Regions from separate parts of the Crossiella sp. CA198 genome, predicted to be linked through region 2. Evidence: riboswitches for the same ligand, from Rfam matches in the RefSeq annotation. Region 2 holds a riboswitch; the other holds the start of a gene.
The links. A riboswitch is a leader RNA that binds a small molecule or an ion and turns the genes downstream of it on or off. The one in region 2 is predicted to bind cobalamin.
Positions count from the first base shown of each region.

Region 1: linked by a shared signal. The riboswitch ahead of metE (5-methyltetrahydropteroyltriglutamate--homocysteine S-methyltransferase) and the one ahead of cobN (cobaltochelatase subunit CobN) in region 2 are both predicted to bind cobalamin.

Region 1 covers NZ_JBQJIM010000023.1:163,230-170,518, reverse strand. The annotation lists gene ACTOWY_RS33395 (DUF4037 domain-containing protein) at 1-934, opposite strand, end outside; gene ACTOWY_RS33390 (sulfite oxidase) at 979-2,226, opposite strand; gene cobF (precorrin-6A synthase (deacetylating)) at 2,366-3,136, shown strand; cobalamin riboswitch at 3,176-3,382, shown strand; gene metE (5-methyltetrahydropteroyltriglutamate--homocysteine S-methyltransferase) at 3,502-5,736, shown strand; gene rraA (ribonuclease E activity regulator RraA) at 5,803-6,297, opposite strand; gene aceB (malate synthase A) at 6,294-7,289, opposite strand, start outside.
Region 2 covers NZ_JBQJIM010000043.1:505-7,793, reverse strand. The annotation lists gene cobN (cobaltochelatase subunit CobN) at 1-3,528, opposite strand, end outside; cobalamin riboswitch at 3,564-3,697, opposite strand; gene ACTOWY_RS41730 (hypothetical protein) at 3,704-4,819, shown strand; gene ACTOWY_RS41725 (precorrin-8X methylmutase) at 4,816-5,442, shown strand; gene ACTOWY_RS41720 (precorrin-2 C(20)-methyltransferase) at 5,439-6,938, shown strand; gene ACTOWY_RS41715 (cobalt-precorrin-6A reductase) at 6,913-7,289, opposite strand, start outside.

The DNA.
Region 1 (7,289 bases), on a different contig from region 2:
CGTGCAGCACGAGGTAGGGGCGGTCGTGGAACGGGCGTGGGCTGGGATCGACCGGGTCGGTGAGAGCGGCGTCGTTGTGCAGGGCGGCCACCATCGCGCTGGCTGCGCTGAGGTGCTGTTCGCGGTCCGGCCAGTCGGTGGCGGCGATCGCGGCGGTGAGCAGTGGGGTCAGCCGGGCGGCGCAGGGCAGGCGGGCGAAAGCGCTGCCGAGCCATTTGCCGTAGGGCGGGTAGACCCGGTTCAGCAGCAGGCACAGCCGGATCAGGTCGCGGGCCAGCCGGGCGGCGATAATCGCGGAACCAAGATCGTCGCCGACCTCCGCGCAACGGCCGGGGAAGGGTTCTTCCTGGCTGAGGCGTTGCCATTGGCAGGCCAGCAGGTAGCGCCACACGTCGTCGGGGTACCAGGCCAGCGCGCGCCGGGCCGGTTCGAGCTGGGCCAGGCCGTCGTGCCAGACCGCGCCCGCGGTGACCTCGGCGAGTGCCTGCGTTGGCGTGCCCAGCCAGTCGCGGGTGCTGATCCCGTCTCGTGGGTCGAAGCCGAGCCGGCCGGTCAGCCAGGCGCCGAGGTCGGCGATCTCCACCCCGTGCTGGACAGGTCCGCTGGTCGGGCGCAGGTGCCGGGTGCCCCGCTCGCCGGTCGGGACCAGGTTGGTCGGGTAACCGGCGATCGCGGTGGGCAGCCGCTCGGCCAGCAGTCCGGACACCTCCACGCCGTGTTCGGCGAGGTCAGTCGGGTGCAGGAACAGTTGCAGGCGTGGTCCCCAGTCGTGGTCGGTGGAGCGGGCGGTGTCGAAGCCGAGGACCTCGGAGCCGGGGCCGATCAGCGCCGCGCTGTGCGCCAGCCCGGGGAAATGCCGGTCCAGCAAAGGGCGGACGGCTTCCCGGTAGAGGCGGGCGGCGAGTTCCACACCCGGGATGAACGCTGGTGGCACGTCCGGCAGCGTGCCCGGGGCAGGGCCGGTGAAGCGAGCGGGTTTCAGCCGACCGTCACCGGGTGCCGCACCACCGCGCCGAAGAGGTAGCCGAACCGGTTGAACGGCACCTCCCTCGGCTGGGTCGCGCCAGTGCTGTCGGTGGCCTCGGCCAGCAGCGTGTACGGGCCCGGCCGCTCCGGCCGCCAGGCGAAGGTCCACGGCAGCCACGCCTGGTCCCGGCTCAGGCGACGGGGGTGGGCGGGTCGCCAGCTCGCGCCGCCGTCGGTGCTGATCCGGACCCCGCGCACTCGCCCTGCGCCCGACCAGGACCGCCCGGTCAGCAGGCGCGTCCGCCCCACGGCCAGCCGGGCCTCGCGCGGCAGCTCGAAGGCGCTCTTGGTGACCTGGCTGGTCAGCGGCGCGCTGCCCTCCTGCGGGTAGCTCGGGCCGAACAGGCGGTAGAACTGAGTGTTCCACGGCGAGAACAGCGGCCGGTCCGCCACCTCGATCTCGCCAACCCACTTGATGCTGGAGATCCCGGTCCAGTTCGGCACGATCAGCCGCACCGGGAATCCATGGTCGGGCGGCAGCGGTTCGCCGTTCATCTCATACGCCAGCAGGGTGTCCCGCAGCGCCTTGGCCACCGGCAGCGGCCTGCGCACCCGGCCCAGGTTGACCTGCCCGTCCACGAACTCCGGGTCCAGGCCGCTGGGCAGCACGTCCACCGCGGCCCCGGTCAGCCCGGCCCGCTCCAGCACCGTGGCCAGCCGCACACCGCGCCAGCGGGCCACGCCGACCCCGCCCAGCGTCCACGGGGTGCCGGGGGCCGGAGTGCCCTGCTGGGAGCCGTAGAAGCTGCGGCCGTTGCCCGCGCACTCGACGAAAGCGGTGCTCGACTCGGCGGGCATGCCGAGCAGGTCCTCGTAGCTGAACTCGACCGCCCGGTCCCGGCCCGGCGCGCCGTGCAGGCCGGTGCCGAACAGCCGCAGCCGCCAGCTGCGCGCGTCGATCAGCGGGGTGCCGGTGTGGTTGCGCACGAAGAACCGGTCGGTGGGCACCAGATGGCCCTGGCCACGCATGGCTTCCCAGCGCATCTCGGCGTTGGTGCCGTGCGGGATGAACAGCTCGGGCGGCAACGGTTTGACGATGGTGGCCGGGCGATCGGCCGCGGTGGCCAGCGGTCCGGCGGTCGCGGACAACGCCGCGGCGGCCCCCAGACCGGCGGTCAACCGGAGCAGTCCGCGGCGGGACAGACCCGCCAGCCGCTGCCGGTCGTAGGCCGTCTCATCCGTCAGGTCGCGATAGGACATTGGGCCAGTATTGGCTGGTCCAGGGCCTGAAAAGGCTAGTTGCCCCGAGGGCCACCCCATCGAGCCGACTCCGGGGAGAACTGCGAGATCCGTTGTGACGGACAATCGGTGCACTGGGACGGCGAGGAACGGGGTACGGGTGCGGCGGGTGGTCGAGGTGGTCGGCATCGGGGCGGGCGATCCCGGGCAGATCACGGTGGAGGCGGTGGACGCGCTGCGGCGCGCCAATGTGGTGTTCTTCCTGGACAAGGCCGGGCAGGCGCGCGAACTCTCGGACCTGCGCCAGGTCATCCTGGACACGCACGTGCCCGGCGGCGGGTACCGGGTGGCGCGGGTGGACGATCCGCAACGGCGACGCGACTACGACGGTTACGTCGAAGCGGTGGCGGACTGGCGGGCGCGGCGGGTCGAGCTGTGCGCCCGGATGATCGCCGAGCACCTCGGTCCCGAGCAGACCGGGGCGTTCCTGGTCTGGGGCGATCCCGCGCTCTACGACAGCATCATCGCGGTGGTCGAGGGCGTGCTGGCCGGCGGCGCGGACTTCGAGGTGCGGGTGCGGCCCGGCATCAGCAGCCTGTCCGCGCTGGCCGCCCGGCACCGGATCACCTTCAACCAGATCGCCGGTGCGGTGCAGATCACCACCGGACGGCGGCTGGCCGCGGGCTGGCCCGAGGGCGTCGACGACGTGCTGGTGATGCTGGACGCGGGCAACACCTTCCTGAAACACCTGGACGAACCGGGTGCCACCATCCACTGGGGCGCCTACGTGGGCACCGCGGACGAGATCCTGATCGCCGGGCCGCTGGCCGAGGTCGCCGAACAGATCGTGGCCAGCAGGCAACGCGCCCGCGACGCCAAGGGGTGGATCATGGACTCCTACCTGCTGCGCCGTCCTGCCGGTGGGTCGTAAGGAAAATCCCAGATCCTGAGCGAGGCTCCCGCGGTGCGCTACGCTCGCGTGGCTGGTGGTTCGCCCGGCCGTGGAACGGCTTGGCGAGGCAAGAGGGAACCCGGTGTGAATCCGGGACTGCCCCGCAGCGGTGAACGGGAACGAAAGCCGTCATCAAGCACTGCGCGCGAGCGTGGGAAGCGACGGCCGGTAGGAGCGAGCACGGCGCCCGTGAGTCCGAAGACCTGCCACTGGTCCGTGAGCCCGCCGGGTTCACGGTGGTCCGGAAGCCTCTCGGGTGGGCTTGTGCGGACGCGGCTTCGTGCCGCCCGCCGGCGTGCCCTGGGACCAATCCGGACTCCCGCACGCTCGCGAGGAGAGAGCTTGTGACCAGCGGTATCGGCGCCACCGTCCTGGGCTATCCGCGGATCGGTCCGCGCCGGGAACTCAAGCGCGCGGTGGAGCAGTACTGGGCGGGCCGCATCGGCCGGGACGCCCTGCTCGCCACCGCCAAGGAGTTGCGCACCTCCACCTGGCTGGAACTGCACGACGCGGGACTGGACTCGGTCCCCTCCAACACGTTCTCCTACTACGACCAGGTGCTGGACACCGCGGCCCTGGTCGGCGCGGTCCCGGCACGCTTCCGCCAGGACCACGACCTGGACACCTACTTCGCCGCCGCGCGGGGCACCGACGAGGTGCCGCCGCTGGAGATGACGAAGTGGTTCGACACCAACTACCACTACCTGGTGCCCGAGATCGACCAGGACACCGTGTTCTTCCTGGCAGGCGGCAAGCCGATCGAGGAGTACCGGGAGGCCAGGGCGCTGGGCGTGGACACCCGCCCGGTGCTGCTCGGCCCGGTCACCTTCCTGTTGCTGGCCAAGGGCGCTGACCCACTGGCCCGGCTGGACGACCTCCTTGCCGTCTACGTCGAGCTGCTCGGCGCACTGGCCACCGAGGGGGTGTCCTGGGTGCAGTTCGACGAACCCGCCTTCGCCGCGGACCGCACCGAGGAGGAGCTGGCCGCGCTCGGCCGCGCCTACGACCGCCTCGCCGCGGTGCCGAACCGGCCGAAGCTGCTGGTCACCGGCTGCTACGGGTCACTCGGCCCGGCACTGCCGGTGCTGGCCGGGAGCGCTGTCGAGGCCATCGCGGTCGACCTGGTGGCCGGGAGCACCGAGGGCATCGCCAGCGTGCCTGCGCTGCGGGACAAGACCCTGGTCGCCGGGGTGATCGACGGCCGCAACGTGTGGCGCGCGGACCTGCGCCAGGCGCTGGCCAAGGCGGTCTCCCTGGCAGGCGCCGCCAAGGAGGTCGTGGTCGGCACCTCGTCCACGCTGCTGCACGTGCCCTATGACCTGGACGCCGAGACCGGTCTGGCGCCCGAGGTCCGCTCGCGGCTGGCCTTCGCCCGGCAGAAGGTGCGCGAGGTCGTGCTGCTGGGCCGGGCACTGCGCGAGGGCGCCACCGGCGAGTGGGCGGAGCAGGCCGTGCAGGCCACCGCCGAGCCGCGGCGCGACGACGCGGTGCGCGCCAAGGTGGCGGCCCTGCGGCCCGCGGACCGCCTGCGCGCGCCCTACGCCGAGCGCGCGGCCGCCCAGGACGCGTTGCTGGGCCTGCCCCCGCTGGCCACCACCACCATTGGTTCCTTCCCACAGACCGGCGAGATCCGCACCGCGCGGGCCGGCCTGCGCACCGGGGACCTCACCCAGGCGCAGTACGAGGAGCGGATGCGCGCCGAGATCGCCAGGGTGATCAAGCTCCAGGAGGACATCGGCCTGGACGTGCTGGTGCACGGTGAGCCCGAGCGCAACGACATGGTGCAGTACTTCGCCGAGCACCTGGACGGCTTCGCCACCACCGAACTCGGCTGGGTGCAGTCCTACGGCTCGCGCTGCGTGCGGCCGCCGATCATCCACGGCGACGTCACCCGGCCCAGGCCGATCACCGTGGACTGGGCCAGCTACGCCCAGTCGCTGACCGGCAAGCCGGTCAAGGGCATGCTGACCGGCCCGGTGACCATCCTGGCCTGGTCCTTCGTCCGCGACGACCAGCCGCTGGGCCAGACCGCCGACCAGGTGGCGCTGGCCCTGCGGGAGGAGATCGCCGACCTGGAGGCCGCGGGCATCCGGATCATCCAGGTCGACGAGCCCGCGCTGCGCGAACTGCTGCCACTGCACGCGGCCGACCAGCCGGAGTACCTGGAGTGGTCGGTGGGCTCCTTCCAGCTCGCGGTCGCCGGGGCCGCGGTGGGCACCCAGATCCACACCCACCTGTGCTACTCGGAGTTCAGCGAGGTCATCGACGCCATCGACGGTCTCGGCGCGGACGTGACCACCATCGAGGCCGCCCGGTCCAAGATGGAGGTGCTGGAAGACCTGCGCGCCACCGGTTTCAGCCGCGGCGTCGGTCCGGGCGTCTACGACATCCACTCCCCGCGGGTGCCCAGCCAGGACGAGGTCATCGACCTGGTCGCCGCCGCGGCCGCCGCGGTGCCGCCCAAGCGGCTGTGGATCAACCCGGACTGCGGGCTGAAGACCCGCGGTTACGCCGAGGTCGAGCCCGCCCTGCGGCACCTGGTCACCGCGGCCCGCAAGGTCCGCGAAACCCTGGGCTGATAACGAGAAACGCGGGTGGTGCGCGGGGGAGACATCCCGCGCACCACCCGCGAACCCGCCCGATCCCTAGACGGGCGGGTGATCAAGCACGACCACGCCGTCGTGGTCGCTGACCAGGAAATCGCCAGGGCGGAAGGTGATCCCGCCGAACTCCACCGGCACGTCCACCGCCCCGGCCCCGGTTTTGGCGCTGCGCCTGGGATTCGTGCCGAGCGCCTTGATCCCGAGGTCCAGGGTGCGCAGCGCCGCGGCGTCCCGGACCGCGCCGTGCACGACCAGGCCGCGCCAGCCGTTGCGCCGGGCCAGTTCCGCGATCAGGTCGCCGACCAGCGCGGTGTGCAGCGACCCGCCACCGTCGACCACCAGCACCCGGCCCTGTCCCGGTTCCGACAGCACCGCCTTGAGCAAGGCGTTGTCCTGCAGACAGGAGACCGTGCGGACCGGTCCGGCGAAGACCAGCCTGCCGCCGAACTGGCGCAACTGGGTGTCGCAGCTGCGCACCGCGTCGCCTTCCCGGTCGGCCAGATCGGCGGTGGCCCACCGCGTGGTCGCGGTGGTCATGACGCGCGCACGGCCAGGTGAGCAGCGTAGGCCGTGGTGGTGAAGAACGACGGTGGCCGCTCGGCCAGCGCGTTCGCGGTGAACAAGGCACGCACCGCGTCCCGGCGTTCCGGCCGGATCTCCAGCAATTCCTTGTCCAGCATGGCCTGCACCAATTCCTCGCTGACCATCCCGCCCTCGGCCAGCGGGGTGATGTGGTACAGCCACTGCCACACCTGGCAGCGGGCGATCTCGGCGGTGGCCGCGTCCTCCATCAGGCCGCCGATCGAGGCCGCCCCTGTCCCGTCCAGCCAGGCCTGGAAGTACTGCGCCGCAACGGAGATGTTGCCGCGCAACCCGGCCTCGGTGACCCGGCCGGGCGTGTGGTCCACGGCCAGCAACTCGGTCGCGGTGACTGTGACGTCCGGGCGCTGGCGGTCCAGCTGGTCGGGTTGGGTGAACGCGGCCGCGCACACCGGGACCAGGCCGGGGTGGGCCACCCAGGAGCCGTCGAAGCCGTCCCCTGCCTCACGTTCCTTGTCCTCACGCACTTTTTCCAGGACCACGGTGTTGGATTCGGCGTCCCGGCTGGGGATGAACGCGGCCATGCCGCCGATGGCGTGCGCGCCGCGCTGGTGGCAGGTGCGCACCAGCAGTTCGGTGTAGGCACGCATGAACGGCACCGTCATGCTCACCTGGCCGCGGTCGGGCAGCACGAACTCCGGGCGGTGGCCGAAGTTCTTGATGACACTGAAGATGTAGTCCCAGCGGCCCGCGTTGAGCCCGGCGCTGTGCTCGCGCAGTTCGTAGAGGATCTCTTCCATCTCGAAGGCGGCGGTGCTGGTCTCGATCAGCACGGTGGCCCGGATGGTGCCTTGCGGGATGCCGAGTTCCCGTTGGGCGTAGGTGAAAACGTCGTTCCACAGCCGGGCTTCGAGGTGGTTCTCCAGCTTGGGCAGGTAGAAGTACGGCCCGTGCCCGCGCTCGATCTGCCGCTGGCCGCAGTGGAAGAG
Region 2 (7,289 bases):
CTCCCACAGCTTGCGCTCCGCCGCCTCCAGCAACCGTTCGGCGATGCCGTGCAGCGCCCACGGGTTGGCCTCGGTGAGGAACCGGTGGTTCTCCTCGTCCAGCACGTAGCTCTCGGCGAGCTTCTCGTACATCCAGTCCGCGACGACCCCGGTGGTGGCGTCGTAGCCGAAGAGGTAGTCCACGGTGGCGGCCATCTCGAAGGCGCCCTTGTAGCCGTGGCGGCGCATCGCGGACAGCCAGCGCGGGTTGACCACCCTGGCCCGGAAGACCCGGGAGACCTCCTCGTTGAGGGTCCGGGTGCGCACCGCGTCCGGCCGGGTGCTGTCGCCGATGTAGGCGGCGGGGGCCTTGCCGGTGAGCGCGCGGACGGTGGCGACCATGCCCCCGTGGTACTGGAAGTAGTCGTCGGAGTCGGCGATGTCGTGTTCACGGGTGTCCACGTTCTTGGCGGCCACCGCGATCCGCTTGTACGCCGATTCCATATCGCCGCGGGCGGGCTGCCCGTCGAGTTCGCGGCCGTAGGCATAGCCGCCCCAGACCGCGTACACCTCGGCCAGGTCGGCGTCGTCGCGCCAGTTCTTGCTGTCGATCAGCGGCAGCAGCCCGGCCCCGTAGGCGCCCGGCTTGGAGCCGAAGATGCGCATGGTGGCGCGGCGGTCGTCGCCGTGCTCGGCCTTGTCCGCCTCGGCGTGCGCGCGCACGAAGTTCTGCTCGGCCGGTTCGTCCAGGGCGGCGACCAGCCGGACGGCGTCGTCGAGCAGGGCGACCACGTGCGGGAAGGCGTCCCGGAAGAACCCGGAGATGCGCACCGTGACGTCGATCCGCGGGCGGCCCAGCTCGGCCAGGCCGATCACCTCAAGCCCGGTGACCCGGCGAGACTGGTCGTCCCACACCGGCCGCACGCCCAGCAGCGCGAGGACCTCGGCGATGTCGTCCCCCGCGGTGCGCATGGCGCTGGTGCCCCATACGGACAGTCCGACCGAGGGCGGCCATTCGCCGGTGTCCTTGCGGTAGCGGTCCAGCAGCGAGTCGGCCATGGCCTGCCCGGTCTCCCAGGCGAGCCTGCTGGGCACGGCCTTCGGGTCCACGGAGTAGAAGTTGCGGCCGGTGGGCAGCACGTTCACCAGGCCGCGCAACGGTGATCCGCTCGGCCCGGCAGGCACGTAGCCGCCGTCCAGGGCGTGCAGCAGGTGGCCGAGTTCGTCGGTGGTGCGGGCCAGCCGGGGCACCACCTCGGCGGCGGCGAATTCGAGGACCTTGGCGACGTCCTCGTTGTCCTTGTCCAGCACCGAACGCACCACCTCGGTGGCGCTGCCCTGGACCCAGCCGCCCGCGTCCATCGCGGTGACCAGTTCGCGGGCCTTGGCCTCGATCGCGTCGGTGTCGGTGCGGGAGGCGGAGCCGTCCTCGTTGAGCCCCAGGGCTTCCCGGATGCCGGGCAGCGCGGCGACCTGTCCGGCCCACATCTGCCGGGCCTGGATCATGGCCAGCACCAGGTTGATCCGGGCCTCGCCCTCGGGCGCGGCGCCCAGGATGTGCAGGCCGTCCCGGATCTGCACGTCCTTGACCTCGCACAGCCAGCCGTCCACGTGCAGCAGGAAGTCGTCGAACTCCGCGTCGTGCGGCCGGTCGTCCAGGCCCAGGTCGTGGTCGAGTTTGGCGGCCTGGATGAGGGTCCAGATCTGCGCCCGGATGGCCGGGAGTTTGGCCGGGTCCATGGCGGCGATGTTGGCGTGCTCGTCCAGGAGTTGTTCCAGCCGGGCGATGTCGCCGTAGCTGTCCGCGCGGGTCATCGGCGGCACCAGGTGGTCGACCAGGGTGGCGTGCGCCCGGCGCTTGGCCTGGGTGCCCTCGCCGGGGTCGTTGACCAGGAACGGGTAGATCAGCGGGATATCGCCCAGCGCCGCGTCGGTGCCGCAACTGGCGGACATGCCGACGGTCTTGCCGGGCAGCCATTCCAGGTTGCCGTGCTTGCCCACGTGCACCATGGCGTGCGCGCCGAACTCCTGGGCCAGCCAGCGGTAGGCGGCCAGGTAGTGGTGGCTGGGCGGCAGGTCCGGGTCGTGGTAGATGGCGATCGGGTTCTCGCCGAAGCCGCGCGGCGGCTGCACCATGACGACCACGTTGCCCGCGGTCAGCGCCGCGAGGACGATCTCGCCCTCGGGATCCTGGCTACGGTCCACGAACAGTTCGCCGGGCGCCGGACCCCAGTGGCCTTCGAGTTCCGCGCGGAAGTCGGCGGGCAGGGTGTCGTAGAACTCGCGGTACCTGGCGGCGCTGATCCGCACCGGGTTGCCGGAGAGCTGGGTCTCGGTGAGCCAGTTCTCGTCCTGGCCACCGGCGGCGATCAGCGCGTGGATCAGCGCGTCACCGTCCAGCTTGGCCACGCCGGGCAGGGCGCCCTCGCCTTCGGCCGGGCCGATGTCATAACCGTTGTCCCGCAACGCGGCCAGCAGTTTGACCACGCTGGCCGGGGTGTCCAGGCCGACCGCGTTGCCGATCCGGGAGTGCTTGGTCGGGTAGGCCGAGAGCATCAGCGCGATCCGCCGGTCGGCGGCCGGGATGTGCCGCAACTGGGCGTGCTTGACCGCGATCCCGGCGACCCGGGCGGCGCGTTCCGGGTCGGCCACGTACACGGTGAGGCCGTCCGGGTCGATCTCCTTGAAGGAGAACGGGACGGTGATGATCCGGCCGTCGAACTCGGGGATGGCCACCTGGGTCGCGGTGTCCAAAGGGGACAGTCCGTCGTCGTTGGCCGCCCAGCTCTCCCGGCTGGAGGTGAGGCAGAGTCCTTGCAGGATCGGCACATCCAGCGCGGCCAGCGCGCCGACGTCCCAGGCGTCGTCCTCGCCACCGGCGGAGGCGGCGGCCGGTTTGGTGCCCCCGGCGGCCAGCACGGTGACGACCAGGGCATCGGCCTTGCCGAGTTCGGTGAGCAGTGCGGGTTCGGCGGTGCGCAGCGAGGAGCAGAACACCGGCAGCGCCTGGCCGCCCGCGTCCTCGATCGCGCTGCTGAGCGCCTCGACGAAGGCGGTGTTCCCGGCCACGTGGTGGGCCCGGTAGTAGAGCACCGCGACCACCGGTCCGCTGGTGGTGCGGGCGGTGCGCTCCAGCACGCCCCAGGTGGGGGTGGGCTGCGGCGCGGCGAAGCCGAGACCGGTGAGCAGCACGGTGTCGGAGAGGAAGTTGTGCAGTTCGGCCAGGTTGGCCGGGCCGCCGTGCGCGAGGTAGGCGTGCGCCTCGGCGCAGACGCCGCCAGGCACCGTGGACAGCTCCATCAGCTGGGCGTCCGGGGCCTGTTCGCCGCCGAGCACGACGACGGGCCGGGGTCCGGCGAGCAGCCAGTCCAGGCCCTCTTCCCACATCCGGCGGCCGCCGAGGATGCGCACCACGACCAGGTCCACGCCCTCGACCAGGGCGGGCAGGTCGTCCACGAGCAGCCGGGCCGGGTTGCCGAGCCGGTAATCGGCCTCGCCGGCGCGGGCGGAGAGCAGGTCGGTGTCAGAGGTCGACAGCAGCAGGATCACGCGTGGCTCCACATCCCTCGGGGTCCGCGCCCCATGACGGTCGGGGACGGTGAGCGGAGTGTCTGGCTCCCGGGCTCGCACCCGGTGACAGTGGCGGGACCGCGCCGGACTCACACCGGCTTCCTCCGTGGTTCACCGTTCGAGGCGACCCTACCTGCCGCGTAGCATCCCGCGGGTGCCCGCTTCGCCACATCGCCAGCGCCCGGACGCCTGTCCCGGCGCGATCGAGGTGCACCCGGCGGCCGATGGCGGCCTGGCCCGGGTCCGGGTATCGGGCGGCACGCTCTCCAGGGCGCGGCTGGCGGTGCTGCGAACGGCCGCGATCGAGCTGGGCGACGGGTCGCTTGAGCTGACCTCGCGGGCGAATGTGCAGCTCAGAGGACTGGCGGCCGGGGCTGAGGTCGAGTTGGGGGCGCGGCTGGCCGAGGCCGGGCTGCTGCCCTCGCTGACCCATGAGCGGATGCGGAACATCGTGGCCGCGCCGCTGGCGGACAACCAGGACCTGGTGGACGCGATCGACGCCGCGTTGTGTTCGCGGCCGGAACTGGCCGGGTTGCCGGGGCGGTTCCTGGTGGCCGTGGACGACGGCGGCGTGGTGAGCGGGCTGGGTGCGGATATCGGCCTGGACCTGGTTGGCTCTTCCTGGGCGTTGTCGCTGGCCGGGGCCGATTCAGGGCTGCGGGTGGCCGACCCGGTGGACGCGGTGCTGCGGGCGGCCCTGGAATTCCTGGCGCTGCGGGCCGAGCACGGCGGCACGGCCTGGCGACTGGCCGAGATCGACGGCGGTGTCGCGGAGATCACTCGACGGCTGGGCGGACCGGTGTCCACGGAGCGGCTGGCGGTGCGCGGATCAGTGCCGCTGCCCCCCGGCCCGCTGCCGGACGGGCGCCTGGTCGTGGGCGCGCCGCTGGGGCGGTTGGACCCGGACCAGTCCGGCGCCCTGCTCGCGGTGGAGCAGGTTCGGCTCACACCGTGGCGCGGTCTGGTGCTGCCGCGGACGATCACCTTGGGGCACGGGCTGATCACCGATCCGGACTCACCCTGGCACGCGGTCACCGCCTGCACCGGCCGCCCCGGCTGCGCCAAATCCCTGGCCGATGTGCGCGCCGACGCCGTGCGCCACCTCGGGTTGCCCGGCGGGCCGGTGCACTGGTCGGGCTGCTCCCGGCGATGCGGACGGCCGCGCGGCGCGATCGACGTGCTGGCCACCGCGGACGGCTACCTGATCGACGGACAACCGCACGAGGACACGGCCGCGGCGATCGACGCGGCCCGGAGGAAGCAGCAGTGACCGAGTACATCAAGGACGGCAAGGAGATCTACCGCCGCTCCTTCGCCACCATCCGCGCCGAGGCCGACCTGGCCGGACTGCCCCCGGATGTGGCCCGGGTGGCGGTGCGGATGATCCACGCCTGCGGCATGGTCGACCTGGTGGCCGATATCGGCCACTCCCCCGGCGTGGTGGCCTCGGCCCGCGCCGCGCTGGAGGCCGGGGCGCCGATCCTGTGTGACGCCACCATGGTCGCGGCCGGGGTGACCCGCCGTCGCCTGCCCGCGGACAACGAGGTGCTGTGCTTCCTGGGTGATCCGCGGGTGCCGGAACTGGCCGCGTCGATGGGCAACACGCGCAGTGTGGCGGCCCTGGAACTGTTGCGGGACAAGCTCGGCGGCGCGGTGGTGGCGATCGGCAACGCGCCGACCGCGCTGTTCCACCTGCTGGAGATGATCGCCGGTGGCGCGCCAAAGCCCGCCGCGGTGCTGGGCATCCCGGTGGGGTTCATCGGCGCGGCCGAATCGAAGGAAGCCCTGGCCGCCAACGGTCTGGGCCTGGAATACCTGGTGGTGCGGGGCAGGCGGGGCGGCAGCGCGATGACCGCCGCCGCGATCAACGCGATTGCGAGTGACGAAGAGTGAGTGATCTGGGACGGCTGTACGGCGTCGGGCTCGGCCCCGGCGATCCGGAGCTGGTGACGGTCAAGGCGGCCCGGCTGATCGGCGCGGCGGACGTGGTGGTCTTCCACAGCGCGCGGCACGGGCGCAGCATCGCCCGCGGCATCGCCGAGCCCTACCTGCGGCCCGGCCAGATCGAGGAACAGCTGATCTACCCGGTGACCACCGAGGACAGCGAGGACTATCAGGGTCAGATCGACCAGTTCTACGCCGAGAGCGCCGAACGCCTGGCCGCGCACCTCTCCGCCGGACGCGACGTCGTGGTGCTCGCCGCCGGGGACCCGTTCTTCTACGGCTCCTACATGCACATGCACAAACGGCTCGCGCACCGGTTCCCGACCGAGGTGGTGCCCGGGGTGACCTCGGTCAGCGGCGCCGCCGCCGTGCTCGGCCGCCCCCTGGTCGAACGCGACGAGGTGCTCACCGTCCTCCCCGGCACGCTGCCGCAGGAGGAGCTGGCCGAATGGCTGGCCACCACCGACTCGGCCGCGATCATGAAGCTGGGCCGCACCTTCACCTCGGTACGCGAGGCCCTGCACGCGGCAGGCCGCCTGGACGACGCCTGGTACGTGGAACGGGCCACCACCGGCCGCCAGCGGGTCGCGCCACTGTCCGAAGTGGACCCCGAAGGCGTCCCCTACTTCTCCCTGGCCCTGCTGCCCAGCCAGGCCCACAGCACCATCGACTCCACCCCCGCCGAGTCCGCCACGGGACCGGGTGAGGTGGTCGTGGTCGGCCTCGGCCCCGCCGGGCGCGAATGGCTGACCCCCCAAGCACAGGACGCGCTCGCCACCGCCGACGAACTCGTCGGCTACGGCCCCTACCTGGACCGGATCCCGCCCAACCCGCGTCAGCGCCGCCACCCCTCGGACAACCGGGTGGAGGCCGAACGCGCCGCCTTCGCCCTGGACCTGGCCAAATCCGGCTCCCGGGTCGCGGTCATCTCCTCCGGCGACCCCGGCGTCTTCGCGATGGCCAGCGCCGTCCTGGAAGTCGCGGGCGAAGACCAGTTCGCCGAAGTCCCGGTGCGAGTGCTCCCCGGCCTTACCGCCGCCCACGCGGTGGCCAGCCGGGTCGGCGCGCCACTGGGCCACGACTACTGCGTGCTCTCCCTCTCCGACCGCCTCAAGCCGTGGGAGATCATCGAGGCCCGCCTGGCCGCCGCGGCGAGCGCGGACCTGGTGATCGCGATCTACAACCCGGCCTCGCGCACCCGAACCTGGCAGGTCGAATCAGCCAGGAAAACCCTGCTGACCCACCGCTCCCCCGACACCCCCGTGGTGATCGGCCGCGACGTCGGCGGCCCCGAAGAATCAATCCGCGTGGTCCGCCTCGCCGACCTCGATCCGTCCACTGTGGATATGCGCTGCCTACTGCTGATCGGCTCCTCCACCACCAGATTCCGCACCGGCCCATCCGGCGAACCAGTGGTCTTCACCCCACGCCGCTACCCCGCCTGACCCACTCCACCGCCGCCGCCACGGTCCCCACCGTGTCGGCGGCGGGCAACGCCGGCCGCCGCACCATCACCACCGGCACCCCCAGCCGCCGAGCCGCAACGAGCTTGGCCGCAGTCTGCTCCCCACCACTGTCCTTGCTAACCAACACCTCAATCCGGTACCGCCGCAACAACTCCAACTCACCGTCCACTGTGTACGGCCCCCGATCGAGCAGAACCTCCACATTGTCCGAATGACTCTCCGGCGGATCAACAGACCGACACAAAAACCACAACTCCGGGTTGGCGAAGGCAGGCAGATCACGCCGACCGGTAGTGAGCAGCACCCGACTTCCCAGCGACGGCACCAGCG